Regions from separate parts of the Aquabacterium sp. T101 genome, predicted to be linked through region 2. Evidence: predicted binding sites of a transcription regulator. Region 2 holds the regulator's gene; the other holds the start of a gene.
What was found. Region 2 encodes NrdR, which represses ribonucleotide reductase genes. Its sites were predicted from a motif close to CACNANATNTNGTG; they were not measured.
Positions count from the first base shown of each region.

Region 1: a site for NrdR is predicted at 5,794-5,807, ahead of AC2EAQ_RS08750 (ribonucleoside-diphosphate reductase subunit alpha). Genes of this name have one in related genera too.

Region 1 is NZ_JBXVVZ010000002.1:354,130-369,060, reverse strand. Features, by position in the region: gene ffh (signal recognition particle protein) at 1-517, opposite strand, end outside; gene AC2EAQ_RS08775 (cytochrome C assembly family protein) at 610-1,422, shown strand; gene AC2EAQ_RS08770 (PP0621 family protein) at 1,419-1,661, shown strand; gene AC2EAQ_RS08765 (sensor histidine kinase) at 1,658-3,604, shown strand; gene AC2EAQ_RS08760 (sigma-54-dependent transcriptional regulator) at 3,601-5,130, shown strand; gene ampD (1,6-anhydro-N-acetylmuramyl-L-alanine amidase AmpD) at 5,138-5,716, shown strand; gene AC2EAQ_RS08750 (ribonucleoside-diphosphate reductase subunit alpha) at 5,961-8,864, shown strand; gene AC2EAQ_RS08745 (ribonucleotide-diphosphate reductase subunit beta) at 8,984-10,159, shown strand; gene AC2EAQ_RS08740 (histone) at 10,395-10,811, shown strand; gene AC2EAQ_RS08735 (PilN family protein) at 10,911-11,312, opposite strand; gene AC2EAQ_RS08730 (carbohydrate kinase family protein) at 11,382-12,299, opposite strand; gene AC2EAQ_RS08725 (zinc-ribbon and DUF3426 domain-containing protein) at 12,313-13,371, opposite strand; gene prmA (50S ribosomal protein L11 methyltransferase) at 13,368-14,264, opposite strand; gene accC (acetyl-CoA carboxylase biotin carboxylase subunit) at 14,278-14,931, opposite strand, start outside.
Region 2 is NZ_JBXVVZ010000006.1:85,825-100,755, reverse strand. Features, by position in the region: gene AC2EAQ_RS15075 (hypothetical protein) at 1-584, opposite strand, end outside; gene AC2EAQ_RS15070 (type IV pilin protein) at 593-1,072, opposite strand; gene AC2EAQ_RS15065 (GspH/FimT family pseudopilin) at 1,066-1,608, opposite strand; gene nrdR (transcriptional regulator NrdR) at 1,742-2,185, opposite strand; gene glyA (serine hydroxymethyltransferase) at 2,212-3,462, opposite strand; gene AC2EAQ_RS15050 (lytic transglycosylase domain-containing protein) at 3,686-4,558, opposite strand; gene AC2EAQ_RS15045 (UbiD family decarboxylase) at 4,797-6,353, shown strand; gene AC2EAQ_RS15040 (YdcF family protein) at 6,626-7,444, opposite strand; gene AC2EAQ_RS15035 (DUF748 domain-containing protein) at 7,536-11,360, shown strand; gene AC2EAQ_RS15030 (hypothetical protein) at 11,373-11,672, opposite strand; gene thiS (sulfur carrier protein ThiS) at 11,686-11,940, opposite strand; gene AC2EAQ_RS15020 (NAD(P)/FAD-dependent oxidoreductase) at 11,963-13,231, opposite strand; gene AC2EAQ_RS15015 (aldehyde ferredoxin oxidoreductase family protein) at 13,293-14,931, opposite strand, start outside.

The DNA.
Region 1 (14,931 bases), on a different contig from region 2:
GCGCGATCTCGCGCGGCTTCTGGTCGGGCGTGGACGGGAACCACTCGGCGCCCGCCTGCCGCGTCACGGTCTTGAGCTGCTCGATCGCCGCCGGCCGGTACACGTCGGCCGACACTGTGAGCACCTTCTTGCGGCGCTTCTCGATCAGGTGCCGGGCCAGCTTGGCGGTGGTGGTGGTCTTGCCGGCGCCCTGCAGGCCTGCCATCAGGATCACCGCCGGCGGCTGCGTGGCCAGGTCGATGTCGGCGACGCCGTCGCCCATCGTCGCCGCCAGCTCCTTGTGGACGATGCCCACCAGGGCCTGTCCCGGGTTGAGCGAGCCGACCACTTCCTGGCCAAGCGCCTTGTCCTTGACCCGGGCCACGAACTCGCGCACCACCGGCAGCGCCACGTCGGCCTCGAGCAGCGCCATGCGAACCTCGCGCAGCATGTCGGCGACGTTCGATTCGGTGATGCGGGCCTGGCCGCGCATCGTCTTGACGAGGCGCGACAGGCGGTCGGTGAGGGCGGAGGCCATGCAATCGCTCGCCGCGGTGCCCGGGCGGGACGTCGGCGAAAGTAAACTGACCGCATGAGTGTAGCGACGCCCACCCCCCCGGCCGCACCCCGATGGGCCTGACCCTGCCCTGGATGCTGGGTCTGGCCGCGATGCTGGCCTACACGGCGGCCGCCTGGCCGGTGCGCGTCAAGATGCGCTGGCCGGACGCGGCGCTGGCCATCGGCTGGGTCGCTCACGGCCTCGCGCTGTGGCTCGACGTGGCGGGCTTCGGCAGCGACGTCGCAGGCGCGCGCTTCGGCTTCGCCCCGGCCCTGTCTGCCACCGTGTGGATCGTCATTGCGGTGCATGCGGTGGAAAGCCGCCTGCTGCCCGTGCCCGCGGTGCGCCTGCTGCTGGCGACCTCGGCCGCCGTGGTGGTGCTGCTGGCCGCGGTCTATCCCGGCGAGGCCCGGCCGCACGCGTCGTCGGGCGCGGCCTGGCTGCCGCTGCACTGGTTGCTCGGCGTGGTGTCCTACGGCCTGTTCGCGGTGGCCGTGCTGCATGCATGGCTGCTCGACGGTGCCGAGCGGCGCCTGCGCACCGCGGCGGGGTCGATGCCCGCGCGCGCGCCCGGCGGTTCGATCCCGTTGCTCCAGCTCGAGCGCCTGACCTTCCGCTTCGTCGAGGTGGGCTTCGCGGTGCTGAGCGTGGCGTTGCTGCTGGGTGCGCTGCTCACGCCGCAATGGCGCCTGGACCACAAGACGGTGCTGTCGCTGCTGGGCTGGGCCACCTTCGCCGTGCTGATCCTGGGACGCCACCTGCGTGGCTGGCGCGGGCGGCACGCCACGCGCTGGGTCTATGCGGGCGCCCTGCTGCTGCTGCTGGCCTACGTGGGGGCGCGTTTCGTGATCGAGGTGCTGCTGCAGCGCGGGGCCGTCGCATGAAGTATTTGCTGGTGCTGCTGGCGGTCGTGCTGCTGCTGTGGATGCTGTTCGGCCGCAGCCGGACCCGGCGCTCCAGCGGCGAGGCCAAGCCGTCGCGTCCGGCGGCCGGGCCCGAGGCCATGACGCGCTGTGCCCGCTGTGGCGTGCACCTGCCGCGCAGCGAGGCGCTGCTGTCCGGCGGGCAGGTGTACTGCTGCGCCGAACATCGCGACGCCGGGCCGCGCTCGGACGACCGATGACATCGTCCCCGCCGCCTCGCGAGCGGCGTCGCGTCGAACGCCGCCGTACGGACCGACGCAGCGACGCCCCCGAGTTCTCGGCCACCCTGACCGAGGAGTCGCTGTTCGATGCCATGGGTGCCGGTGGCGAGGGCGTTCCCCGGCCGCAGGACGGTGCCGACAGCGTCGGCGGCACGCGGGGCGAGGCCGACTGGGGTGCCAGCTCCATGCCGGCCGACAGCCCCTACCTTGCTCGGCAGGCGCGGCGCATCGTCGGCGCGGGGGACTCGAGCTTCGAGCGGCTGTATGCCATCTTCCTGGGCGCCCGGGCGGCCCTGGGACTGGCTCTGCTCGGGGCCCAGATCGTCGGCCTGGCGCTGGGCACCCGCTCGCTGGCCGGCGGCGTGATCAGCCTGGCCTACGCCGTACAGGCCCTGACGCTGTGGCTGCTGCCGCGCTTTCGCCGCATCGCGCCGGCGAGTGCGTCGACGACGCGCCTGTCGCGCCGGCAATGGGTGGCCACCATCGGCTTCGACCTGCTGGTGTTCTCCTCGCTGCACTGGCTGGCTGCGGCCGGCAGCTTCAACTACGCCCCGCTGCTCGTGCTGCCCGCACTGATGGCGGGCGTGCTCACGCCGCGCGTGCCGGCCATGGCGGCGGCGGCGACCGCCTCGCTGGTGCTGCTGTCCACGTCCTGGTACTGGAGCGGATCGATCTCCGAGGCGACCACCGCCCTGGCGCCCGCGGCGCTGACCGGGATCGGGCTGTTCGTCATCACGCTGCTGGCCGGCGAGCTCGCGCTGCGCCTGGCGCGCGAGGAGATGACGGCGCGGGGCAGCCTCGAGCTGGCGCGCCAGCAGGCCCAGCTCAACCGGCTGGTGATCGAGGAGATGGCCGACGGCGTGATGGTCGTGGACCGCCGGGCGCGCGTGCGCGCCGCCAATCCCGCCGCCCGGCGCCTGCTGGTGGCGCAGGGCATCGGCCAGCCGGCGCCCTTCCAGCTGCAGGACGAGCCGGCCTGGCGGGAGCTGGCCGAGCGCGTGGCCCACGCCTTCGAGTCCCTGACCTGGCCCGAGTCGTCGCGCGACGTGCAGCTGCCGTTCGAGGCCGGTCAGGTGCGCACGCTGCGACTGCGCGCGCGCTTCACGCGGCCGCGCTCGCGTTCCGGTGGCGACGCGGGCAAGGAAGTGTTCTGCGTGCTGTTCCTCGAGGACCTGCGCAGCGTGCAGGCGCGCAACCGCCAGGAGAAGCTGGCCGCGATGGGTCGCGTGTCCGCCGGCATCGCGCACGAGATCCGTAATCCGCTGGCTGCCATCGCCCAGGCCAACGCACTGCTGCGCGAGGAGACCACCAGCCCGGAGCAGGACATGCTCACCGCGATGGTGGCCGACAACGTCGAGCGGCTCAAGCGGATCGTCGACGACGTGATGGAGGTGGCCCCCGGGCCCGGTGCCAACCCGCGGCCGATCGACCTGGGCGCGGAAGTGGGGCGCATCGTGTCCGACTGGGCACGCACCAGCCAGCTGCCGCTGGGCACCGGCAGCCGCCTGCGCGTCCAGCTGCCGCACGACCCGCTGGCCGTGCTGTTCGACGCCGAACACCTGCGCCGCGTGCTCGTGAACCTGCTCGACAACGCGCGGCGCTACGCCAGCGACAGGCCGGGCGCGATCTCGCTCGTGGCCGAGGACCGCGGCGGCGGCCAGGCCCGCCTGTCGGTGGCCAGTGACGGCGATCCGATACCGCCGGACATCGAGCCCTTCCTGTTCGAGCCGTTCTTCTCGACGCGCAGCCGGGGCACCGGGCTCGGCCTGTATATTTGCCGCGAGCTGTGCGAACGCTACGGCGGCAGCATCGACTACTGGCAGCACCCGGCCGGCGCCCCGCACAGCAACGAGTTCGTGGTGGTGATGCGCGTCGTGTCGGGTGCCGCGCTGCCTCCCAAACAGGACCGCCTGCTGCCGTGACCCAGAACGCCTCCGCGCACTACAGCCTGCTCGTCGTCGACGACGAGCCGGACCTGCGAACCCTCTACGAACTGACGCTGCTGCGCGAGGGCTACGAGGTCGAGACCGCCGGCACGGTGGAGCAGGCGCTGCAGCAGCTGCGCGACCGCACGTACAGCGCGGTGATCACCGACATGCGGCTGCCCGACGGCAGCGGGCTGGACGTGCTGGCCTGGATCGAGCAGCAGGCCACGCGGCGAGAGAAGGCCATCGTCATCACCGCCTACGGTTCGGCCGAGAACGCCGTCGAGGCGCTGAAGGCGGGGGCCTACGACTACCTCACCAAGCCGGTCGACCTGCGCCAGTTCCGGTCGGTGGTCGCCTCGGCGCTCGGGCGCGCGCCGCAGTCCGCGCCGACGGTGGTGCCGTCCAGCCTGCCCAGCGCCCAGCCGGCGGCCGCGCGGGTCGTCCGCGAGGAGCCGGCGCGCCGCGGCGGCGACGCGCCGCGCGCCGACGCGGTGCCGCCAGCCCTGCGTCGCCTGTCGGGCAAGTCGGTGGCCATGCAGCAGGTGCGCACGCTGATCGAAAAGGTGGCTCGCAGCATGGCGCCCGCGCTGGTGCAGGGGGAGTCGGGCACCGGCAAGGAGCTGGTCGCGCGCGCCATCCACGACGTGAGCGCGCGGGCGGCCGGCCCGTTCATCGCGGTGAACTGCGGCGCGATCCCGGAGCACCTGCTCGAGGCAGAGTTCTTCGGCTACCGCAAGGGCGCCTTCACCGGTGCCAACGAGGACCGCGAGGGCTTTTTCCAGGCGGCGCACGGCGGCACCCTGTTCCTCGACGAGATCGGAGACCTGCCGCTGGCGATGCAGAGCAAGCTGCTGCGCGTGATCCAGGAGCGGTCCGTCCGACCCGTGGGCGCGGTGGTGGAAGCGCCGATCAACGTGCGCGTGGTCAGCGCCACGCACAAGGACCTGGCCGAGGAAGTGGCCGCCGGGCGCTTCCGCCAGGATCTGTACTACCGCCTCAACGTGATCCAGATCCGCGTGCCCCCGCTGCGCGAACGCCTCGAGGATCTCGGCCCCATCTGCGCCGCGGTGCTCGAGCGCATCGCCCGCGACGCCGGCCAGTGGCCGCCGCCGGTGCTGGCGCGCGACGCCTTCGACGATCTCACCCACCACACCTTCCCGGGCAACGTGCGCGAGCTCGAGAACATGCTGCATCGCGCGGTCGCGATGTCCTCCGGCGAGGTGATCGAGCGAGCCGACCTCGGCCTGGCCACCGAACTGGTGGTCGAGTCCGACCCGGGCGAGGTGGACGCCCGCCTGGCGGCGCTGCGCTCGGCGCCGGCGCTGCCGGTCGAAGGCGCGCTGCCCGACAACCTCGAGGCCTACCTCGATGCGGTCGAGCGCGACATCCTGTCGCGCGCGCTGGAGCGGCACCGCAACAACCGCACCGCCGCGGGCGCCAGCCTCGGCCTGTCGCTGCGCCAGATGCGCTACCGGATGGCCCGCCTCGGCGTCGTCGTCGCCGGCAACGACGGCGACTGAGCCGGCCTTGAAGCGCGCGACCTGGCAGCGCGGCTGGTGGCGACATGCCGCCCGCCACGCGTCACCCAACTTCGGGCCACGCCCGGCCGGCATGCCGGTGTCGCTGGCGATCGTGCACTCGATCAGCCTGCCGCCCGGCGAGTACGGCGGCGACGCCGTGGCGCAGCTGTTCACCAACCGGCTCGACACCGACGCCCATCCCTACTACGCGCAGCTCGAAGGCCTGAAGGTGTCGGCGCACTTCTTCGTGCGCCGCAGCGGCAAGGTGTTTCAGTTCGTGTCCTGCGACGACCGGGCCTGGCATGCCGGGCCGTCGCACTGGAGGGGGCGAGAGGGCTGCAACGACTGGTCGATCGGCATCGAACTCGAGGGTCTCGAGGGCCTGACATTCGAGCCGGCGCAGTACCGGTCGCTGGCCCGGCTGCTGCGCTCGGTGGCGGCCCGCTACCCCGTGCGCGAGGCGGTCGGTCACGAGCATGTGGCGCCGGGACGCAAGCGCGACCCCGGCGAGCGCTTCGACTGGCGCTGGCTCGCGCGCGAACTCGGCACAGGCTGGTCGGTCGGCGTCGCCACGAACCATCGCTGACGCTCAATCCCTTGTCCGAACCATCCGGACAAGCCCGTAGCGTCTACACTACCGCTAGTGTTTAAATACGAGCCGGGCCCCAGATCTAGTGTCCGTCATCCCCGTGCACTCCACCGGCTCTCCACACCTTTTCCACATGTCAGCGCATGTCGACCGCTCGGGCGTCGCATGCCTTTCCCGACCTGAATCGTCCTGCGCCGGCTCCAACGGCGCCTGACACCTCTTCGCACCGGAGCTCCCCCACATGCAGACTGTCGTCACCAGCCCGACGCTCGCAAGCCCGTTCCTCGGCGCCGCCAGCGACGCTCCCGCCACCAGCGCCTATCAGGGCTACCAGATCATCCGCCGCAACGGTGCGGTCGTCGTGTTCGAGCCGAACAAGATCGCCGTGGCCCTGATGAAGGCCTTCCTGGCGGTACACGGCACGCAGGGTGCGGCGTCGGCCAGCGTGCGCGAGACAGTCGAGGGCCTGACGGAAGCCGTGGTGCGCGCGCTGCTCCGGTCGCGCCCGGGTGGCGGCACCTTCCACATCGAGGACGTGCAGGACCACGTCGAACTCGGGCTGATGCGCGGCGGCCATCACGAGGTGGCGCGGGCCTACGTGCTGTACCGGGAGCGTCGTGCGCAGGAGCGCGCCAAGCAGGCGCAGAAGGACGGTCGCGAGGCCCGCCCGGCGGCTGCCGCGCTGCACGTGATCGACGGCGGCCAGCGCGTGCCGCTCGACGAGGCGCGCCTGCAGGAGCTGGTGGAGTCGGCCTGCGCCGGCCTCGGTGCCGACGTCCGGCCCGAGCCGATCCTGGCCGAGACCCGGCGCAACCTCTACGACGGCGTGCCGATCGACGAGGTCTACAAGGCGTCGATCCTGGCGGCGCGCACGCTGATCGAGAAGGAGCCCGCCTACACGCGGGCGACGGCGCGTCTGCTGATGCACACGATCCGGCGCGAGATCATCGGCGGCGAGGTCACGCAGACCGAGATGGCCCAGCGCTACGCCGAGTACTTCCCGACCTTCATCAAGAAGGGCATCGCCGCCGAGCTGCTCGACGACAAGCTGGCCCAGTACGACTTGGCGCGCCTGGGCGCGGCGCTCAAGGCCGAGCGCGACCTGCAGTTCGACTACCTCGGCCTGCAGACGCTGTACGACCGCTACTTCCTGCACATCGACGACGTGCGCATCGAGATGCCGCAGGCGTTCTTCATGCGCGTGGCGATGGGCCTGGCCCTCAACGAGATCGACCGCGAGGCTCGGGCGATCGAGTTCTACGAGGTGCTGTCGAGCTTCGACTTCATGTCCAGCACGCCCACGCTGTTCAACAGCGGCACGCAGCGCTCGCAGCTGTCGAGCTGCTACCTCACGACCGTGGCGGACGACCTGGACGGCATCTACGAGGCGCTCAAGGAGAACGCCCTGCTGTCCAAGTTCGCGGGCGGCCTGGGCAACGACTGGACCAACGTGCGCGCCCTGGGTTCGTACATCAAGGGCACCAATGGCAAGAGCCAGGGCGTGGTGCCGTTCCTGAAGGTCGTCAACGACACGGCCGTGGCCGTCAACCAGGGCGGCAAGCGCAAGGGGGCCGTCTGCGCCTACCTGGAGAGCTGGCACCTGGACATCGAGGAGTTCCTCGACCTGCGCAAGAACACCGGCGACGACCGTCGGCGCACGCACGACATGAACACCGCGAACTGGATTCCGGACCTGTTCATGCGGCGCGTGATGGAAGGCGGCCAGTGGACGCTGTTCTCCCCGTCCACCTGCCCGGACCTGCACGACAAGTTCGGCAAGGACTTCGAGGACGCCTACACCGCCTACGAGGCCAAGGTCGACCGCGGCGAGATCAAGCTCTTCAAGCGCATGGCCGCGAAGGACCTGTGGCGCAAGATGCTGTCGATGCTGTTCGAGACCGGGCATCCTTGGATCACGTTCAAGGACGCCTGCAACGTGCGCAGCCCGCAGCAGCACGTCGGCGTAGTGCACTCGTCGAACCTGTGCACCGAGATCACGCTCAACACCAATGACAGCGAGATCGCGGTCTGCAACCTCGGCTCGGTCAACATGGTCCAGCACCTGAAGGACGGCCAGATCGACCAGGTCAAGCTGAAGAAGACCGTGTCGACTGCGATGCGCATGCTCGACAACGTGATCGACATCAACTACTACGCGGTCAAGAAGGCGCGCGATTCCAACCTGCGCCACCGCCCGGTGGGCCTGGGGATCATGGGCTTCCAGGACTGCCTGTACCAGCTGAAGGTGCCCTACGCCAGTGCCGAAGCGGTGGAGTTCGCCGACCGCTCGATGGAGGCGGTGTGCTACCACGCCTACTGGGCGTCCACCGAGCTGGCGGCCGAGCGCGGCCGCTACTCCAGCTATCGCGGCAGCCTGTGGGACCGTGGCATCCTGCCGCAGGACTCGCTCAAGCTGCTGGCTGAACAGCGCGGCGGCTACGTCGAGGTGGACTCGTCCGAGTCGATGGACTGGAACGCGCTGCGCCAGCGCATCGCCGCCCACGGCATGCGCAACAGCAATTGCGTGGCCATCGCGCCCACGGCGACCATCTCCAACATCATCGGCGTCGACGCGTCGATCGAGCCGTCGTTCGGCAACCTGTCGGTCAAGTCGAACCTGTCGGGCGAGTTCACGGTGGTGAACGAGTACCTGGTGCGCGACCTGAAGGCCCTGGGCCTGTGGGACGACGTGATGGTCATGGACCTGAAGCACTACCAGGGCTCGCTGCAGCCGATCGACCGCGTGCCGGAGTCGCTCAAGGCCCTGTATGCGACCGCCTTCGAGATCGACGCCACGTGGCTGGTGGAGGCCGCGTCGCGCCGCCAGAAGTGGATCGACCAGGCCCAGTCGCTGAACATCTACATCGCTGGCGCGTCGGGCAAGAAGCTCGACGACACCTACAAGCTGGCGTGGCTGCGCGGCCTGAAGACGACCTACTACCTGCGCACCAAGGCGGCCACGCACGTCGAGATGAGCACGGTGACCAAGAGCACGCACAACGCCGTGTCGTCCTCGTCGTCGGGTGGCCTGTCGGCGCTCGACGCGGTGGCGGCGCAGGCGCGCATGCAGGTCGGCGAAGCAGCGGCGGCCACCGACATCAAGTTCTGCGGCGTCGACGATCCGACCTGCGAGGCCTGTCAGTGAAAGACGCGGCTCGAGCACGATGCTTGAGCGCAACAACGTGGGCGCGCGAATGTCAAGAAGTGCTTGGTGTTCGCGCGCAACACTCCGATAATCCGCGACCATAGAAAGCACCTGAACACATGCTGGTCTGGGAAGACAACGTCAGCAGCAAGACGCCCGTACCGATCCGCACCGCGAGCTCCGGGCTCGCCGAGCCGTCCCTCGCAGACGTGCGGTCCGTGGCACCTTCATCCGTCCCGACATCGGTCGCTGCGCAGCCTTCGGCGCCAGCCTCCTCCCGCCGCGTCAACGCCGCGGACAAGCGCATCATCAACGGCCAGACGGACGTCAATCAGCTCGTCCCGTTCAAGTACAAGTGGGCCTGGGAGAAGTACCTCGCCACCTGCGCCAACCACTGGATGCCGCAGGAGATCAACATGTCGCGCGACATCGCGACCTGGAAGGATCCGAACGGGCTGACCGAGGACGAGCGCCGCATCATCAAGCGCAACCTCGGCTTCTTTGTCACTGCTGATTCGCTGGCGGCCAACAACATCACCCTGGGCACCTATCGCCACATCACGGCGCCCGAGTGCCGGCAGTTCCTGCTGCGCCAGGCGTTCGAGGAGGCGATCCACACCCACGCCTACCAGTACATCGTCGAGAGCCTGGGCCTGGACGAGGGCGAGATCTTCAACGCCTATCACGAGGTGTCGTCCATCCGTGACAAGGACGAGTTCCTGATCCCGTTCATCGACGCGATCATGGACCCGAACTTCCGCACCGGCACCCAGGAAGCCGACCAAACGCTGCTCAAGAGCCTGATCGTCTTCGCGTGCCTGATGGAAGGCCTGTTCTTCTACGTCGGGTTCACGCAGATCCTGTCGCTGGGCCGGCAGAACAAGATGACCGGCGCGGCCGAGCAGTACCAGTACATCCTGCGCGACGAGTCGATGCACTGCAACTTCGGCATCGACCTGATCAACCAGATCAAGCTCGAGAACCCCCATCTGTGGACGGCGGCGTTCAAGGCCGAGATCAAGTCGCTGTTCCTGAAGGCGGTCGAGCTCGAGTACCGCTACGCCGAGGACACCATGCCGCGCGGCGTGCTCGGTCTGAACGCCTCAATGTTCAAGGGCTACCTGCGTTACATCGCGAACCGCCGCGCCACGCAGATCGGCCTCGAGGAGCTCTTCCCGAACGAGGAGAACCCGTTCCCGTGGATGAGCGAGATGATCGATCTGAAGAAGGAACGCAACTTTTTCGAGACGCGCGTGATCGAGTACCAGTCGGGTGGCGCGCTTTCGTGGGAATGATTGGAGTCTGTTGAATATCGGGTGCGGGGACCGAAGAGTCCTCCGCTCGAAGTGAGAGATCAAGAACCCGCAGTGGGGGGCACGAGGCCGACAGAAGCCGAAGCCAATCACTGCTCCCCCGTTCACTGCATCGGGAAACCGGCCGCAAGGCCGTCCAATCCAGGGCAGTGAATCGCTGCGACAAGGTCGAGCTCGACGGTCGCGGTGTTTTTGCAACTTGATCAAGGAGATCGAAATGGCAACTGCGAAGAAGGCCGCCAAGAAGCCGGCGGCGAAGAAGGCCCCGGCGAAGAAGCCGGCGGCGAAGAAGCCGGCCGCCAAGAAGGCGGCGAAGAAGCCGGCGGCGAAGAAGGCCGCGAAGAAGCCGGCGGCGAAGAAGCCGGCCGCGAAGAAGCCCGCGGCGAAGAAGCCCGCGGCGAAGAAGGCTGCCAAGAAGGCCGTCAAGAAGGCTGCCAAGAAGCCGGCTGCGAAGAAGAAGCCGGCTGCCAAGAAGGCTGCCAAGAAGCCGGCTGCCAAGAAGGCCAAGCCTGCTGCTGCTGCGAAGAAGCCTGCGGCGCCTGCCGCTGCGGCTGCCGCTCCTGCGGCACCCGCGGCGAAGACGACCCTGAGCCCTGCGGCCGCCTGGCCGTTCCCGACGGGCAACAAGCCCTAAGGCGCGGCTCATCGCCAAGCGACAAACCCGGCCTCGGCCGGGTTTGTTTTTTGTGCGGGGCGCGCCGTGACGCGCAGGCTGCCGTGACGACCGCGGTCGTCAGGACTTCTCGGCCATCACCTCGGTGTCGGGGAACGCCATCGGCATCGTGGGTGCGGACTGCACCAGCGTGGCGGCGTCAGGGCGCGCGTCGGCCAGGGCCTTCTCCGCGCGCTCGCGTCGCTCTTCGGCTGTCGTCGAGGCGGCGGCCACCGGCGTGGCCGCGCTGCCGCGCACGCTGTGCGTGCGACGGATCGCCGCGATGGCCTGATTGAGCTGGGCGATCTGCTCGCGCGCCTGCGCGGACCGTTCGATGGCGCCGTTGCGTGCCTGCTCGGCGCGCTCGATGCGCTGACGCAACATGTCGATGGTCCGGTTCATGTGCCAGTGGCAGGCCACCGCGCCGGCTGTGGCGCCCGCGATGGACGCGCCGGAGAACCAGAGCCATTGAAGCGAATCCATGACGGGTCGATATGCGAGGTCGTTTCCGTCAATGTAGCTGCGTGTTTCGGACGCAGCGCGAGACTTCCTCTACGACTCGAGCACGGAAGTCTCAATCCGGTGATTTTGCCCACCGCGATGGGCGATCTTGATCGCCCCCAGCCGGTTGCCCAGCGCGGCCGCGCGGGCCAGCGGCCAGCCGCGCTCCAGCGCATAGAGAAGTCCTGCACGGAACGCGTCGCCGCAGCCTGTCGGGTCCACGATCTCGCGCGCCGCGACGCCCGGCACCAGGGTGCGTTCGCCGCGCTGCCAGAGTTCGCAGCCCTGGTCGGCCAGGGTCACGACGATGCCCTCGATGTTGTCCCGCATCGAGGTCTGCGCCAGGGACTCACCGGTGCGCTCGCACAGCATGCGCGCCTCGTAGTCGTTGACGGCGACCCATCGCGCCAGGCCGAGCATCTCGCGATGCTCCGCGCCGTCGAACTGCGGCAGCTGCTGGCCCGGGTCGAAGATGAAGGGGATGCCCTCGGCATGCATCTGGCGCGCATGCTGCGCCATCGCGTCGCGGCCGTCGGGGGCGATGATGCCGATGGCCAGGTCGGGCCGCTGCGCGCGCGACGGCACGCGGGCGTTGTGCGCCAGGCTCATCGCGCCCGGATGGAAGGCGGTGATCTGGTTGTTGTCCTGGTCCGTGATGATCATGCACTGCGCGGTGTGGTGGTCCGGCTCGCGCAGCACCACCGACGTGTCGATGCCCAGGGCGTGCAGCCGCGCGAGGTAGGCGTCGCCGTCGGTGCCGAGCGCGGCCAGGATCACGGGCTCGCCGCCCATCATCTTCAGGGTGTAGGCGATGTTTCCCGCACAGCCGCCCCACTCGCGCCGCAGCGTGGGCACCAGGAAGGACACGTTCAGGATGTGCACCTGCTCGGGCAGGATCTGCTGGGCGAAGCGCCCCGGGAAGTTGGTGATCGTGTCGAAGGCAAGAGAACCGCAGATCAGTGCAGGCATGGAGCAGGGGCTTTCAAGGGTAGAAGAGTTCGACCGTGTAGCCGGCCACGCGCGTGTCGCCGAGGTCCAGCACGGCCAGGGCCGTCCAGTCCTCGCCCGGGGCCAGGCGTTGAGGTGACGGGCCGCCGAAGTCGGACACCCGCAGCACGCGCCGAGCCACGACGTCGCCACGCAGGTCGGTCAGGGTCAGGTCGAGTGCCGGCGTGAGCACCGGGGTGGTGGCGCGATTGCGCAGGGCCACCTGCAGACGGTAGAGCGGGGCGCCCTCGACGCGGGTCAGGCCGCTGCTTTCGACGACCAGCGCCTCCAGCACCCGGGGCGCGTCGATCTCGCAGCCGAGCAGGGCGCAGGCCGACTGCAGCAGCGGCGCGGCGGCCGGCCAGCGCGCCGCCAGTTCGTCGCGCTGATGCACGGCCACCTGCGTGCCCAGGATCAGCGCGAGCAGCAGGGCCAGCACCGCCAGCGCGCGGCGCACACGCGGACGCTGCCACTGGGCCGCCCGTGCCTCCTCGCGCAGGAAGCTCGGCGCCGGCTCGGCCGGCACGTCGGTCAGCGCCAGCGCCTCGTCGGGCACCTGGCTGTCGACCAGGTCGAGCGAGTAGCCGCTGGCGGGGGACGACTTCGCGAACGAGGACTCCACCCTCGAGTCGGCCTGGGTGTCGATGGCGGTGATGGTGGAGTCGTGCTCGCCCTCGTTGCGCGACGCGGGGCCGGCGGCCGGGGCGTCAACGTCGAAGTCGACCTCGATCGGTGCGGAACCTGGCGTCACCGCTTCCGGCTCCGGGTCGGCCAGGTCGGCCGGACGCGGGTCGAACGCCGCGGCGGCGGCCGCAGCCGGCGGCGCCAGGGAGGCCGGCGAGGCCTGCGCAGCGGATGGCGATGGCAGCGGCGCCGCGGCCTCGCGTCCCAGCGGCATCGGCCCCGAGCTGCCTTCGAGGTCGAACAGGCCTTCCAGTGCGTTGAACACCTCGCCGCAGCGGCCGCAGCGCACCCAGCCCTCGGACACCTTGAGCTGGTCCTGCACCACGCGGAACACGGTTCCGCAGGCGTTGCAGCGGGTGGCCAGGCTCATGCGCGGCGTCCGGCGCGGCCGGTCATCAGGATCCAGCCGTCCTCGCGGTCCGACACGTCGAGCCGGCACCAGGGCTCGTATGCGGCGCGGATCTCGTCGGCCTGCCGCTCGAGGATGCCGGCCAGCACCAGCGGTGCGCCGTCGGCGAGGTGGCCGGCCAGCAGCGGGGCCAGCAGCTTGAGCGGCTGCGCCAGGATGTTGGCCAGCACCAGGTCGTAGCGGCCGGCGGCGCGGTCGGGCAGTCCGGCCTGCAGCGTCACGCCATTGGCCTGCGCATTGGCCCGCGTCGCCTCCACCGCGGCCGTGTCGATGTCCACCGCGTCGATGGCCTGCGCCCCGTGCAGCGCGGCACCGATCGCCAGGATGCCCGAGCCGCAGCCGTAGTCGAGCACGCGCGGCCACGGGGCCGCGTGGGCCGCGATCCAGCGCAGGCACATGCGCGTGGTGGGGTGCGTGCCGGTGCCGAAGGCCAGCCCCGGGTCGAGGCGGATCACGCGCTCGGCCGCCGCGGGCGCCTCGTGCCAGCTCGGCACGATCCAGAACGTGGGCGTCACCGGCACCGGCGCGAACTGGGCCTGCGTCACGCGCACCCAGTCCTCGTCCGGCACGGGCTGCAGCGCACCCACCTGCACGCCGGCGGCCCAGTCCTGGGCCAGCAGCAGCGTTGCGGCCTCGGTGGCGGTGGCCTCGTCGGCGAAGAGGGCGCGCACGGTGGAGCGCTGCCACGCGCCGCGCGGCGCCGGCAGGCCCGGCTCGCCGAAGAGGGCCTGCTCGGCGTCGCTGTCGGCGTCGGCGTCTTCCACCGACACCGACAGGGCGCCCAGCTCGTCGCCCAGCGCGTCGCTGACCGGCTCGACCAGGGACTCGCCCACGCGCAACACGAGCTCGTGCATCAGCGCCCCCGCATCACCTCTTGTGCTGCGCCATCCACCCTTCGAGGTAGTGGATGTTGGTGCCGCCCTCGACGAACTTGGCGTCCACCATCAGCTCGCGGTGCAGCGGGATGTTGGTCTGGATGCCCTCGACCACGGTCTCCGACAGCGCGGTGCGCATGCGCGCCAGCGCCTGGTCGCGGGTGTCGGCGTGGACGATGATCTTGCCGATCATCGAGTCGTAGTTCGGCGGCACGAAGTAGTTGGTGTAGGCGTGCGAGTCCACGCGCACGCCGGGGCCGCCCGGCGGGTGCCACATCGTGATGCGGCCCGGCGACGGGGTGAACTTGTACGGGTCCTCGGCGTTGATGCGGCACTCGATCGCGTGCCCGCGCATCTGGATCTGGCGCTGGGTGAAGGGCAGCTTCTCGCCCGCGGCCACGCGGATCTGCGACTGCACGATGTCGATGCCCGTCACCAGCTCGGTGACCGGGTGCTCCACCTGCACGCGCGTGTTCATCTCGATGAAGTAGAACTCGCCGTTCTCGTACAGGAACTCGAAGGTGCCCGCACCGCGGTAGCCGATCTTCTTGCAGGCGGCGGCGCAGCGGTCGCCCACGCGCTCGATCACGCGGCGCGGGATGCCCGGCGCCGGCGCCTCCTCGATGATCTTCTGGTGCCGCCGCTG
Region 2 (14,931 bases):
GCGCCGAGCGTCACGTCGCTTCCGGCCGATGTGACCGTGAAGCGCCGAACGCTGGTCGCGCCCGGGTCGGTCAGCGCCTGCGGCGACCCGCCCTGCAGCACGGCGTGGAGCGCGCCCCGGCTGAGGTGGAAACCCGAGCGCGACGGTGCCGGGTCGTCGTCCGCGGCGGTGAGGTGGCAGGCGTGCGACGCCACTGCAGGTGGCATGGCCGCGGGCACGGCCGAGGTGCCCGCGGTCGGCGCGTTGCAGGGGACGGGGAGGAACGCGCCATACGGATTGACGGCGGGCCCATCCGGCGGCACGCCCGACGCCGGCCATGCCGCCACCCACACCCCGGCCGTCGCGTCGGGCCATTGGCCGGACCGTCGAAGCTCGCGCGCCACGATGTCCATTGCTGCTCGCAGGTCCTGCTGCAGCCGCGCTTCGGCCAGCAGGCGCCGCTGCTCGCCGCTGGCCAGGGCCACCAGCGCCAGCGCGGCTGCCGTGACCAGCAGGCCCAGCGTCAGGCCGACCAGCAGTTCGGGCAGCGAGAGCCCGGCGGCCCGGCGCCGCGCGGCGGCGCTTGGCCACCCGCACCGGCGCAAGCGGGGCGTCACTGCCGGAAGCATGCGGCCGGCTCGTAGCGGAAGTGGCCGGGCACGACCACCAGCCGCAACACCGTGCAGGACTGGCCCGCGGCACGGTCCCGGGCCTGGTCGCCCGTGGCCCGGGCCTGCACGGTGAAGGCGTCGGGTGCGGCCGGCGTCGGCAGCGCGACCAGCTCGTACACGTAGCGCGGGCTGGACAGCGCCAGGCCCAGGCCGTGCGCCGGGTCGCAGTCCGCCGGTGGGCAACCGCCGGGCAGCGTGGCGTGCGGCGGCGCGGCGAGGCTGGCGGCGTAGCAGGCACATTGCGCGCGCCAGCGCTCCTGGGCCTGCTGCACCTGCAGCAGCGCGGCGATGGCCTCGGCCCGCCGCGCCGCGCGGATCTGCGCCGCCAGGCCCGGCAGCGCCACCACTGCGAGGAGGGCGGCGACAAGCACGGCCACCAGCGCCTCGACGAGGGTGAAGCCGGCGGCGGGACGCGTCAGCACGCAGGCACCCCGGCCAGCGCCCCACCGACGCTGCAGCTGCGCACGCGGCCGGTGAGGTTGACGACGTGATGCACCGCTGCGCCCCCGGCGGTGGACACGCGCAGCGTGCCCGAAGGCGTGGCGGTGCCCAGGCGCGGATCGAACCGCAGGGCCGACACGCTGGACGACACCGCCAGCCCCGAGCGGGCCTCGACGAAGCGGTACGACACCAGCACCGCGCCGACCTCGCACACCGGGTCGGCGCTGCCGTTGCAGCGGCAGCCTTCGGCCGCGCCGGCGAACGCGAGCCAGCAGCTGCCGCCGTCGACGGCGCGCACTTCCACGCGCACGCCCTGGCGCCTCGCCACGGCCTCGCTGCGGGCGCGCTGCAGGTCGGCGCGCAGTTCGGCCGACAGGCCCGCCAGCGCACGGCGTTGCAGCAGATCGGCCAGCGGCGGCCACGCGGCCAGGGCCACCAGCGCCACGATGGTCAGCGTGACGGCAAGTTCGACCAGCGTCAGGCCGAGCTGAGGGGACCTGCAGACGTTGTGGACCATCGGTGCGCCACCCGGAACGGGGCGGTGACACCGGCAAAAGCCCCCGGGAACGCACCCGGGACGGCTCCGGCGGCCAGGCCGTCGAGCCGGCCCGTGCGGCGGCGGCGCACCGCCCACCGCGCCGACCCGCGACTCAAATGTCGCGGATCAACTGGCGGAACTCGTCGACGTCCTCGAAGCTGCGATACACGGACGCGAATCGCACGTAAGCCACCTTGTCGATGCGCTTGAGCTCGCGCATCACCAGCTCGCCCAGGCGCGTGGACGGCACCTCCTTGGCGCCGCTGGTGAGCAGCTTGTCCTGGATGCGCTCGAGCGCGGCGTCGACCTGCTCCACGCTCACCGGGCGCTTGCGCAGCGCCAGCAGCATCGACGCGCGCAGCTTGGCCGGGTCGAACTCGGCGCGCGCGCCGTCCTTCTTGACCACCTGCGGCAGCGCGATCTCGGGCCGCTCGTAGGTGGTGAAGCGCTTGTCGCAGGCGGTGCAGCGACGGCGCCGCCGGATGACGTCGCCCTCGTCGGACTCGCGGGTCTCGACGACCTGCGTTTCCTCGTGGGCGCAGAACGGGCAGCGCAAGCGGGTCGACTCCGGCGGCCGGGGTGCTAGCGGTAGACCGGGAAGTCGCGCGCCAGCGCGGCCACCTTGGCGCGCACCTGCGCGATGGCGGCCTCGTCCTGCGGCCGCTCCAGCACGTCGGCGATCAGGTGCGCGGTCTGGCGCGCCTGCTCTTCCTTGAAGCCGCGCGTGGTCATCGCCGGCGAGCCCAGGCGGATGCCGCTGGTGACCATCGGCTTCTGCGGGTCGTTCGGGATGCCGTTCTTGTTGCAGGTGATGTGGGCGCGGCCGAGCACGGCCTCGGCGTCCTTGCCGGTGATGCCCTTGGGGCGCAGGTCCACCAGCATCACGTGGCTCTGCGTGCCGCCGGAGACGATGCGCAGGCCGCGCGCCATCAGCGTCTCGGCCATCGCGCGCGCGTTCACCAGCACCTGCTGCTGGTAGACCTTGAACGACGGCTCCAGCGCCTCCTTGAAGGCCACCGCCTTGCCGGCGATGACGTGCATCAGCGGGCCGCCCTGGATGCCGGGGAAGATGGCGCTGTTGATCTTCTTGGCGATGTCGTCGTCGTTGCACACCACGATGCCGCCGCGCGGACCGCGCAGGCTCTTGTGGGTGGTGGACGTGACCACGTCGGCGTGCGGCACCGGGTTGGGGTACACGCCCGCGGCGATCAGGCCGGCGTAGTGGGCCATGTCCACCATCAGCAGCGCACCCACGGCCTTGGCCACGCGGGCGAAGCGCTCGAAGTCGATGTGCAGGCTGTAGGCCGACGCGCCGGCGATGATGATCTTCGGCCGCGCCTCGTGGGCGAGCTTTTCCATCGCGGCGTAGTCGATGGCCTCGTTGGCGTCCAGGCCGTAGCTGACGACCTTGAACCACTTGCCGCTCATGTTCAGCGCCATGCCGTGCGTGAGGTGTCCGCCCTCGGCCAGGCTCATGCCCATGATGGTGTCGCCCGGCTGCAGCAGGCCGAAGAACACCGCCTGGTTGGCCTGCGAGCCGGAGTTGGCCTGCACGTTGGCGTGGCGCGCGCCGAACAGCTGCTTGCAGCGCTCGATGGCCAGGGTCTCGACCACGTCGACATGCTCGCAGCCGCCGTAATAGCGCTTGCCGGGGTAGCCCTCGGCGTACTTGTTGGTGAGCTGCGAGCCCTGGGCGGCCATCACGGCCGGCGAGGTGTAGTTCTCGCTGGCGATCAGCTCGATGTGCTCTTCCTGGCGGCGGTTCTCGGCCTGGATGGCGGCATGGATCTCGGGGTCGATCGCGGCCAGGGTGTGGGTGGAACGGTCGAACATGGCAGTCCTCATCGGAACGACGGGCCTTCACGGGCGCACTGCGACGCGGCGCAGAACGAACGGAGGGCTGCCCAGGCGCACGGCGGACACCACGGCCGGCCGGGGGCCGTCCGCGTCTGCGCTTCCCGGTGGTGTCCCACCTCGGGCCGCGGGCCGGGGGCCCGCAAGGCCGTTATCGCCAGTCGCGCAGGAAAACGAGTGTAGCCGCGCCGCCGCGGCCCCTTTAACGGGCCAGCGCGACGCGCTGCAGCCCGGCGGCCGACGCCTGCGGCGCCGGGTCGGGCTTGTCGGCGCCGGTGGCCTCGGCGGCGGGCGCTGGCTCCTCGGCACGCACCACCACCGGCGCCTGCGGCACCGTCAGCGGCACGCTGCGGCCCGACGCCACCAGGCGCAGATGGGCCTGTTCGCCCAGCACCTTGGCCACGTAGCCGCCGTCTTCGGGCAGGTTGGCCGCGCCGACATAGAAGCGCAGGCCGCCTTCCAGGCTGCCGGCCCGGGCGATGCACTCCTTGAGCACCTGCACACCCACGCGCAGGTTGGTCAGCGGGTCGAAAGCCGCATGCTGACCGCCGAAGGCCTCGTACTTGTCGTCGTGGACGCGGGTCATCACCTGCATCAGCCCCTGGGCACCCACGGGGCTCTGGGCGAACGGGTTGAAGCTCGACTCCACGGCCATGATGGCCAGGATCAGGGTCGGGTCGATCTGGGCGCGCTGACCGAGGGCCCAGGCTTCCTGGACCAGCCGGCTCAGCGGCTCGGGCGCGACCTTGTAGCGGCGCGACAGCCAGGTGGCCACGGCGGCCTGCTGGCGCGGCAGCTCGCGCGGGTCGGCGGCCGTGGCACGGTTCACGGCCACGGGCTCCGCCAGGGCCACCAGCAGATTGCCGTCGCGCTCGGCGCGCTGCTCGTGGCGCTCCTGCAGCCAGCCCAGGGTGGTCAGTTCCATCTGGTGACGCACGTCGGGGTGGCCGGCGACGAACACGCCGGCCGCCGCCACGGCCAGGCCGAGCAGGGCCAGGCCGTTGTGGCTCACCTCCAGCAGGCCATTGCCCACGTCGCGCAGGAACACGTTGCACGACGAACCGATCGACTTCAAGAAACTCAGCGCTGTCACGAGGGTCCTTTCCGGCCGCCGATCGGCTCCGGCACCGGAGGCGCCCGAGGGGTCGACAGTCATAATGGGCCGCGAAGGGTCGCGGCGGGCAGCGTTCCCGGATCGCTGCTCTCGCAAGGCGTCACGGGTTAACCCTGGTTTCTGTCAGGGCGGGCGGATTCTAGGAAGCCCGCTAATAACCAGTCAACAATGTATTGAAGACTCTTCATTCCAATTGAGCATGAAATATCGGGACCTGCGCGACTTCATCCGGCAGCTCGAAGCCCAAGGCGAGCTGGTACGCCTCGCGGAGCCTGTATCGGCGCGGCTCGAAATGACAGCGCTCGCTGACCAGGTGCTGCGGGCCGAAGGGCCGGCAATACTGGTTACAAATCCAGTGGGTTACAAAATTCCCGCCCTGATCAACCTGTTCGGGGTGCCTCGCCGGGTGGCCCTGGGCATGGGCGCGGACCAGGTCGAGGACCTGCGCGACGTCGGCCGGGTGCTGGCCAGCCTCAAGGAACCCGAGCCGCCGAAGGGCCTGAAGGACGCCGGCAAGCTGCTGACGCTGGTGCGGGCGCTGTGGGACATGAAGCCCGAGCGGGTGCGTTCGGCGCCCTGCCAGGAGGTGGTCCTGGAGGGCGACGACGTGGACCTGGGCCGGTTGCCGGTGCAGACCTGCTGGCCCGGCGACGCCGGCCCGCTGATCACCTGGGGCCTCGTCGTGACGCGCGGCCCGCAGACGGTGGCGTCGCCGCGCCTGCGCCAGAACCTGGGCATCTACCGCCAGCAGGTCATCGGCCGGCGCGAGGTGATCATGCGCTGGCTCGCTCACCGCGGCGGCGCGCTCGACTTCCGCGACTTCGCCCGCGCCAACCCCGGGCGCCCGTTTCCGATCGCGGTGGCGCTGGGGGCCGACCCGGCCACGATCCTGGGCGCCGTGACGCCGGTGCCCGACACGCTGAGCGAGTACCAGTTCGCCGGCCTGCTGCGCGGTGGCCGCACCGAGGTGGTGGACACCTCGGTGGGCGAAGGCGAACTGCGCCTGCAGGCGCCGGCCAGCGCCGAGTTCGTGCTCGAAGGCCACATCCCGACCGCCGAGCCCGGCTTCCAGGGTGAAAGCGAGCACGGCGTGAAGCTGTGCGAGCGCGGCGGCTACCTGCACGCGCTGGAGGGCCCCTTCGGCGACCACACCGGCTACTACAACGAGCAGGACTGGTTCCCGGTGTTTCGCATCGACCGGCTGACGCACCGGCGCGACCCGATCTACCACTCCACCTACACCGGCAAGCCGCCGGACGAGCCGGCCGTGCTGGGCGTCGCGCTCAACGAGGTGTTCGTGCCGATCCTGCAGAAGCAGTTTCCGGAGATCGTCGACTTCTACCTGCCGCCCGAAGGCTGCAGCTACCGCATGGCGGTCATCTCGATCCGCAAGGCCTATGCCGGCCATGCCAAGCGGGTGATGTTCGGCCTGTGGAGCTTCCTGCGCCAGTTCATGTACACGAAGTTCATCGTCGTCACCGACGACGACGTCGACATCCGCGACTGGAAGGAGGTGGTCTGGGCCGTGACCACCCGGGTCGACCCGGTGCGCGACACCACGCTGGTGGACCAGACCCCGATCGACTACCTGGACTTCGCCTCGCCGGTGAGCGGGCTGGGCGGCAAGATGGGCATCGACGCCACCCACAAGTGGCCCGGCGAGACGCAGCGCGAGTGGGGCCGCGTGATCGACATGCCGCAGGCCACGCGCGACGCGGTGCAGCAGGCGTTCGCCAAGGTGATGTCGGGCCGCTGACACGCGCGACCGCCTGTCAAGCGTGTTCAGGCAATGGTGCCGGGCCGCCCGATTGCCAGACTTGCCTTGTGCCGCGGCCCGCATCGTCCTATCGTGGGCTGGCCCGCTGCGGCGGGTTCAAAGAGCGGCGCAGTCTTCTGCGCCCAAGGGGCCCGGGACATCCTCCCTCCCGATCCCCGAACGGTGGCGCGAGCCACCCGCCCCTCCCCGCTTCGGCGCGGAGGGGTTTGTTCTTTCAGGGCCCGGGTTCGGTCAGGGCAGGGGGCGGCGCCTCAGGCGCCCAGCCACAGGGCGAGCTTCTCGCGCAGCACGGCGCGCACGAGGAACTGGCCCTCGGACGACGGCATCCAGCGCAGCACCGGGCGCTCGACGCGCGGGCTCAACCCCATCGGCGCGGCCACGATCTCCCACCTGGCTTCCTTGACGAACGCGGCGTCGCGGAAGGCCCGCAGCGCGCGCGGCATGTGCCAGCCGTGGGTGACCAGCACCACCTGCTGGACGCCCTGGTCGGCCAGCATCGTGGTGGTGAACAGCGCGTTCTCGCGCGTGTCGCGGGCCTTCGGTTCGGTCCAACGCAGCGGGCGCACGAACTCGCGCGACGCGATCGCAGCGGCCACCTCGGCCTCCGTGACGCCGGGTTCGGACTGGTGTCCCAGCCCGCCCGAAAACAGCACCGGGGCGCCGGTCTCGCGGCTCAGCCACAGGCCGTAGCGCAACCGCTCCAGCGACCAGGGCGACAGGCTGGCCACACCGTACTCGGGCGCCTTGGCCTCGCGGCCGCCGCCGAGCACGACCACGGCCACGCCACCCGGCTTGGCCACGTTGCGGCGCAGTTCGGCCACGCGCTCGGAGGTCAGGGCCGGCGGCGTTGCCAGCAGCGAGCCCTGAAGCCACTCGCCCACCGCGCTGCAGGCGCCGAACCACAGGCCCAGCACCGAGAGAAGCACGACGAGCCAGCCGAGGCCGCGGCGCCAGAGGATCATCCGGGCGCCCACCAGCGTCAGCAGCAGCAGCGGTACCGGCGGCAGCAACAGCGCGCTGAGCACCGGCTTCCAGGACTCGATGCCCAGCGACAGGAAGATTTCGTTCAAGAGGGCGGCCCTGCGCGGTTTGCCAAGGCCGGCGATTGTGCCGCAGGCCCTGCCGGTTGCCGGCCCGCGGCGGCTCGGGCAGGATGATCCGATGACCGACGCCACGAAATCCGCCGTCCCGGCCCGTTCGCGCTGGGCTCGCCGCCTCTTCGTGGCGGTCGCCGTGCTGCTGGCCCTGTGGGCGGTGGCGTGGCTGGCCGTGCCGCCGCTGGTCAAGAGCCAGGCCGAGCAACGGCTGTCGGCGCTGCTCGGCCGGCCGGTCACGATCGGCCGGGTGGCGTTCGCTCCGTGGTCGCTGGCGCTGACGGTAGAGCAGTTGCGCATCGGTGCGGCGGACCCCGCCGCACCGCCGCAGTTCGAGCTGGCGCGGCTGCACGTGGACGCCGAACTGAGCTCGCTGCTGCGCCTGGCGCCGGTGGTGCAGGCCGTGGAAGTCCAGTCCCCGCACCTGCGCCTGGCCCGGCTCGCCGACGGCCGCTACGACATCGACGACGTGATCGCGAAGCTGCGCCCGGCCTCGCCCCCGCCGGCCGATGCCTCGCCGGCGCGATTCGCGCTCTACAACCTGCGCCTGACCGACGGGCAGTTGCTGTTCGACGACCGTCCGGTGCAGCGCCAGCACCGCCTCGACGGCCTGCAGGTGGCACTGCCGTTCGTGTCCAACCTGCCAGCGCATGTGGACGTGCATGTCGAGCCTCGCGTGGCGTTCCGGCTCGACGGTGCAGCGTTCGACAGTGGCGCCCAGGCGCAGCCGTTCACCGCCGACCGCAAGGGCACGCTGCGCATGACCGTCGCCGGCCTGGACCTGGCGAACTGGCTGCCCTACCTGCCCGCCACGCTGCCCGTGCGGCCGCTGCGCGGCGTGTTCGCCACCGAACTGGCGGTCGACTTTGCCGCCGCCACGGGGGGGCGCCCCACGGTGGCCGTGTCGGGCCGCGCGTCGCTGGCCGACGCCGCCTTCGCGCCCGGCACGCGGGCCGAGCCTGCCCTGTCGTGGAAGCGCCTGGGCATCGAGTTGAAGGACGTCCAGCCGCTGGTCGGGCGCATCGCGCTGGGCACGGTGCGCGTCGAAGGCGCGTCCGCGGTGGTGCGGCGCGACGCGCGCGGCCGGCTCGACGTGCTGCCGCAGGCCGATGGCGAGGCCGCGGCACCGCGGCCGGGCGGCGCCGCGTCCGCGTCGGCGGCGGCCCCGGCGGCCGGCGCTGCCGCGCCGTGGCAGGTCTCGGTGGACCGGATCGAGCTGGCGGACCTGCAGCTCGACTGGCAGGACGCGACCACGCGGCCCGCGGCGGCCCTGCGGGTGGACGGCGTGACGCTGCAGGCCGGCCCGCTGCGCTGGCCCTTCGCCGAAGCGGCGGCGACGCCGGCCGCTTCGGGTGCCTCGGCGGCGTCGTCGCCCGCGGCGCCCGCGTCGGCGGCGGTCGCCGGCGGGGCCCCCTTCAAGATCACGGGCCGGCTCGCACCGCCCGCAGGCGCGGCCAGCGCGGCCACGTTCTCGGTGTCCGGCCAGGCCAGCGACCGCGCGGCCGACGTGTCGCTCGATCTCGCCGGCCTCGAACTGCGCTGGCTCGCGCCCTACCTCGCCCAGGCGCTCGACGCGTCGGTCGAGGCGCGGCTGGGCACTGCGGCTCGGCTCGAATGGGCCGCGGGTGACGCGGGCCGACTGACGCTGTCGGACGTGTCGGCGCGGCTGGACGGGCTGCGCGTGCGCGACCCGGGTGCGCCCGCGAGGGCCGCGCCCGCCGCGGCCGTGGCGTCGGTGGCGGTGGCCGACACCCGGGTGGACCTGCTCGCGCGCAAGCTGTCATTGGGCAGCGTGCGCATCGACCGCCCGGTGCTGCGCGGTGCACGCGATGCACAGGGCCGGATCAACTTGCAGGCCTGGGCCCGCCCGTCCGCCACGGGCGACGCCTCGGCATCACCCCGGCCCGACAGCGGCCCGGCGTGGCAACTGCTGCTGGCCGACGCGCAGGTCGTCGGCGGCGATCTGTCCTGGACCGACGAGCGCCCCACGCCGTCGGCGCAGCAGCCGCTGCGCGTGCAGGCTGGCGCGGTGCAGGCCAGCGTGCGAGGCCTGGCCTGGCCGTCCGGGCCGGGCACGCCGCCGGCGCGCGTGCAGTTGTCGATGCGGCTGTCGGACGGCGAAGCACGCACGTCGCGTCTGCCGGCCGATGCCGGCCGCGTCGAATGGGCGGGACAGGTCAGCCCTGCGCCGCTGTCGCTGCGCGGGACGCTGCGGGCCGAACGCGTGCCGGTGCACGCGGTAGCGCCCTATGTCGACGGCGAACTGCCGATCGAGCTGCTGCGCGCCGAGGCGAGCTGGCGCGGCGACATCGCGTTCGCACAGCGTGGCGACGCGATCGAGGCCGGCGCACGCGGTGATGCCCGCATCGGCGACCTGCGCCTGCATGAGCGCGCGTCGGCCGGCGCATCGCGCAGCGGGGGCGAGCTGCTCACCTGGCAGGCGTTCGCACTCACCGGTGTCGATCTGCGCATGACGCCCGGCCGCAAACCGACGCTGGCCATCGCCGAGGCCGCGCTGACGGACTTCTACTCGCGCCTGGTGATCACCGAGGACGGCCGCTTCAACCTGCGCGACGTCGCCGCGGCGCCGAAGGGCGGCGGCACGGCGGCCGCGCAGGCGTCCGCCACGGTCCCTGCGCCCACGCCCACGCCTGCAGCGGCGCCCGCCACGGCCCCACCCGCCGCGGCCGGCCTGCCGATCGACATCAGCGTGGGCGGCGTGCGCCTGGTCAACGGCAAGGTCGACTTCACCGACCGCTTCATCCGGCCGAACTACAGCGCCGCGCTGACCGAGCTGAACGGCCGCCTGGGCGCCTTCAGCTCCAGCACGCGCGACATGGCCACGCTGGAGCTGCGCGGCCGCGCCGCCGGCACGGCGCAGCTGGAGATCGTCGGTTCGCTGAACCCGACCGCGCAGCCGCTGGCGCTGGACATCCAGGCCCGCGCCACCGCCCTGGAACTGGCGCCCTTCTCGCCCTACGCGGGCCGCTACGCGGGCTACGCCATCGAGCGCGGCAAGCTGAGCATGGACGTGGCCTACAAGATCGACGCCGACGGCAAGCTCGACGCGAAGAACCAGGTCGTGCTCAACCAGCTCACCTTCGGCGACAAGGTCGACTCGCCCGACGCGACCAAGCTGCCGGTGCTGCTGGCCGTGGCGCTGCTGAAGGACCGCAACGGCGTGATCGACATCAACCTGCCGATCAGCGGGTCGATCAATGACCCGCAGTTCAGCGTGTTCGGCATCGTGCTCAAGATCATCGGCAACCTGCTGGTCAAGGCGCTGACGGCCCCGTTCGCGCTGCTGGCCGGCGGCGGCAGCGAGGACCTCAGCTTCGTCGGCTTCGAGCCCGGCACCGCGCGCTTCACCGACGCCGGCCGCGCCGTCGTCGACAAGGTGGCCAAGGCGCTGGCCGACCGGCCGGCGCTGAGGATGACCGTCACCGGCGCGAGCGACCCGCAGAGCGAGCGCGAGGCGATGCAGCGCGCGGCGCTGGACGCACGCATCGCCGCCGAGCAGCGGCGCGAGGCACTGCGCGCCGGGGCCGCGGCCGACGCGCCGCTGCCGCCGCTGAGCACTGCGCAGCGCGACGCGCTGGTGCGGCGCCTGTATGCCGACACCCGCCTGCCCGACAAGCCGCGCAATGCGATCGGGATGGTGCGTGACATTCCGGTGCCCGAGATGGAAGCGCTGCTGCGGCGTGCCGTGCTGGTGTCGTCGGACACCGCGCGCGAGCTGGCACTGCAGCGCGGGCTGGCGGTGCGCGACGCGCTGGTGGCCAAGGGGCTGCCCGGCGATCGGCTCTTCCTCGCGGCGCCGCGCCTGCGCGCGTCGGGCGAGGACGACGCGGCGTGGTCGCCGCGCGTGCAGCTCGCGCTGTCGACGCAGTAGCCCGGGCGGCGCTCAGCCGCCGCCGCGCTGCGTGTACAGGTCGAAGTGGCGCATGAAGGCGTGCCATGCCGCGGCGTCCACGCCCTCGGCCCGGAAGCGCACCGCCAGGCGCGGCAAGGTCACCAGGGCGATGCGGCGCGGCGCAAGCTCGCTCCATTCGATGGCGACCGTGCCGCCGTGCAGCGCCAGCCGCGCGCCGTTCGGCTGCCATTCGATCGACGCGCCGCGGCTCGCACCCGGCAGCCAGCCGCGCAGCTCGCCGGCGGTGCAGCCCATCTCGCGCTCGAAGGCGAACGGGTAGTGCGACTGCATCGGCCCGGCGGCCCTAGCCGCCGGCGATCGGCGGCCAGATGGCGAGCACGTCGCCGTCCTTCGGCACGAAGGTCAGGCGTTCCTCGGGCGGCACGTACACGCCGTTGACGAGCACGAGGTGCACCAGCTTCTCGGGCATGCCGAACGGCTCGATGATCTTGGCGATCGGCGTGCCCTCGGCGATCTCCAGGCTGACCTGGTTGCTGCGCTGGGCCTCGGCCGGCAGGTGCTGCGTCAGGCTGGCGTAGAGCTTGAACGTGATGCGCATCGTGTCGTGCCGGACCGCCTGCTCAGCCCTTGACCAGCGCGCGCTCGGCCTGCGCCTGCGCGCTGGCCAGGTAGGCCGGCATCAGCTGGGTCGGGTCGTCCAGCAGGCGCTGCTTCCAGCCCGGGGCCAGGCGCACCTGGCCCTCGACGAGGCCGCGCATCGCGCCCACGTGCTCGGTCCAGCCGACGCTGTTGCAGCCCACCAGGCGCTCGCCGTTGAACTGCAGGCTCAGGTGGCGGCCCGCGGCGCGGTCGGTCAGCTCCACGTGCTCGCCGCCGGGCACGCCCTGCCAGTCGCCGAAGCTGGCGCTGATGAGGCCGAGCGTGTCGAGCACGTTGATCTGCGTCACGCCGCGCAGCTCGGCGCGCTGGCCGACCATGTTCAGCGCCGCCACGCGCGCCTGCTCGGCCGCATTGGGCTGGATCGCACTGACGATGGTCTTGCCGCTGACCTTGTCGAAGGCCTCGGCGCAGTCGCCCGCGGCATAGACCCCGGGCACGTTGGTCTGCAGGTGCTCGTCGGTGAGCACGCCCACCAGGCAGCGCACGCCGCTGTTCTCCAGGAAACCGATGTTCGGCCGCACGCCGGTGGCGTTGATGACGAGGTCGCAGCCCAGGTGCTGGCCGTCGGACAGGCGCGCGCGCAGCGGCGCATGGGACTCGATCGCCTCGACGCGGGTGCCGGTGAGCACGCGCACGCCCTTGCCTTCGCACCACGACTTGATCATGCCGCCGGCCGTGGGGCCCATCATGCGCGGCACCATGCGGTCGCCCATCTCCACCACGGTGAGCTGCACGCCGCGCGCGGCCAGCGCCTCCAGGATGATGCAGCCGATGAAGCCCGCGCCCATCTGCAGCACGCGCGCGCCCTGGGTGGCCCGCTGCGCGATGGCGCGCGCGTCCTTCAGGGTCCAGCAGTGCAGTACGCCGGCGGTGTGGATGCCGGGGATCGGCGGGTTGGCCGGCTGCGAGCCGGTGGCGATCAGCAGCCGGTCGTAGCCGAGGCTCGAGCCGTCGTCGAACGACACCGAGCGCGCGACGGTGTCCACCGCCTTGGCGCGAACGCCGCGCTTGACGTGGATGCGCAGCTTTGCATAGTGGTCGGCGCCGTGGCGCAGGTGGGTGCCCTCCTCGCCGATGTTGCCCATCAGCAGGTAGGGGATCGCCATGCGCGAGTACGGCGCCTCGGGCTCGTCGCCCACGAGCGTGATCTCGTCGTGCGGCGCGTGCTTGCGCAGGGTCTCGGCCGCGATGACGCCGGCCGGGCCGGCGCCGAGGATCAGGTGCTTCATGTTCGTCCTTCGCAAAGAAAGAAGGCGGTCCGAGAACCGCCTTCTTCGGGCCTGCGGCCGTCTAGAGCCCCAGGCGCGTGCGGGTCTCCGGCTTGAGCGTGCCGTCGGCGTTCCAGCCGCGCACGTCGTAGTACTTCGGCAGCATCTCGGGCAGCTTGCTGACCAGGCCCTTGGCCGGGCCGGTCTTGGCCTGCTCCTTGAGCAGCCGCGGCGGCAGCGTGTCGTCCTTGGCGGTGAAGCCGGCGCGGTTGTTGAAGTCGCGCTCCATGTTCCAGATGCGCTCGCCGATCTTCTGCATGTTCTCGAGCGTGAACTCGGGGCCGCAGGCGGCGGCTACCTGCGGCGCGACGTCGGCCAGGCCCCAGGCGAAGCTGGTGAAGATGCAGATGCCGGCGGAGTCGAAGGCGGCGGTGGCGTCCTGGAACGCCATCACCAGTTCGGGCTTGCCGTCGGCGGTGAGCGGGTCGGTCTTGACCGGGATGCCGAGCACCTCGCTGGCCACGGTGTAGCTGCGCAGGTGGCAGGCGCCGCGGTTGCTGGTGGCATAGGTGAGGCCCATGCCCTGGATGCCGCGCGCGTCGTAGGCCGGGAACTCCTGGCCCTTGACGCTCATGCTCAGCTCCGGGTGGCCGTACTTGGCGCACAGCCGCTTGCTGCCCTGGCCGATCTCCTTGCCGAAGCCCACGCCCTTGGCGGTCATGTCGGCCAGCTCGCACAGCGCGCGCGCCGAGCCGAACGGTGCCTCGATGCCGATCTGCTCCTTCTTGAGCACGCCCATCTCGTACAGCTCCATCACCGCGCCCACGGTGGCGCCGAAGCTGATGGGGTCCATGCCCTGCTCGTTGCAGATCAGGTTGGCGTACTGCAGCGCCTCCAGGTCGTTGACACCGTTGGCCGCGCCCAGCGCCCAGGCCGCCTCGTACTCCAGGCCGCCGGAGGCGCCCATGTACTGCGGCTTGTTCTGCACTGAGAAGTGGGTCGGGTCGATCTTGCTGATGCGGCCGCAGGCGATGGTGCAGCCGAAGCAGGCCTGGTTGGTGACCAGCTGCGCCTTGCCGTCGCCCTTGCGCGGCGTGGCCATCGCCTCGGCGGAGATGTCCTTGGCGCCCTCGAACTGGCTGTCGCGGTGGTTGCGCGTGGGCAGCGCGCCGATCTCGTTGATCACGTTCATCAGCACCTGGGTGCCGTAGGTCGGCAGGCCCTGGCCCGTGACCGCGTTGTCGGCCAGGATCTTCTTCTTCTCCTTGGTGACCTGCATGAAGCCCTTGGGGTCGTGCAGGTTGCCCACGCCGCGCGTGCCGCGCACCGCGATGGCCTTGAGGTTCTTGCTGCCCATCACGGCGCCCACGCCCGAGCGGCCGGCGGCGCGGTGCAGGTCGTTGACGACGGCGGCGAACAGCACCTGGTTCTCGCCGGCCTGGCCGATCGAGGACACGCGGATCAGCGGGTCCTGGTGCTGCTTCTTGATCGTCTCCTCGGTGTGCCAGACGCTCTGGCCCCAGAGGTGCGCCGCGTCGCGCAGCTCGGCCTTGTCGTCCTCGACGAACAGGTACACCGGCTTGGCCGAGCGGCCCTCGAAGATGACCATGTCCCAGCCCGCCATCTTCAGCTCGGCGCCCCAGTAGCCGCCCGAGTTGGAGCAGGCGATGGCGCCGGTGAGCGGGCCCTTGGTGACGACGGTGTAGCGGCCGCCGGTGGAG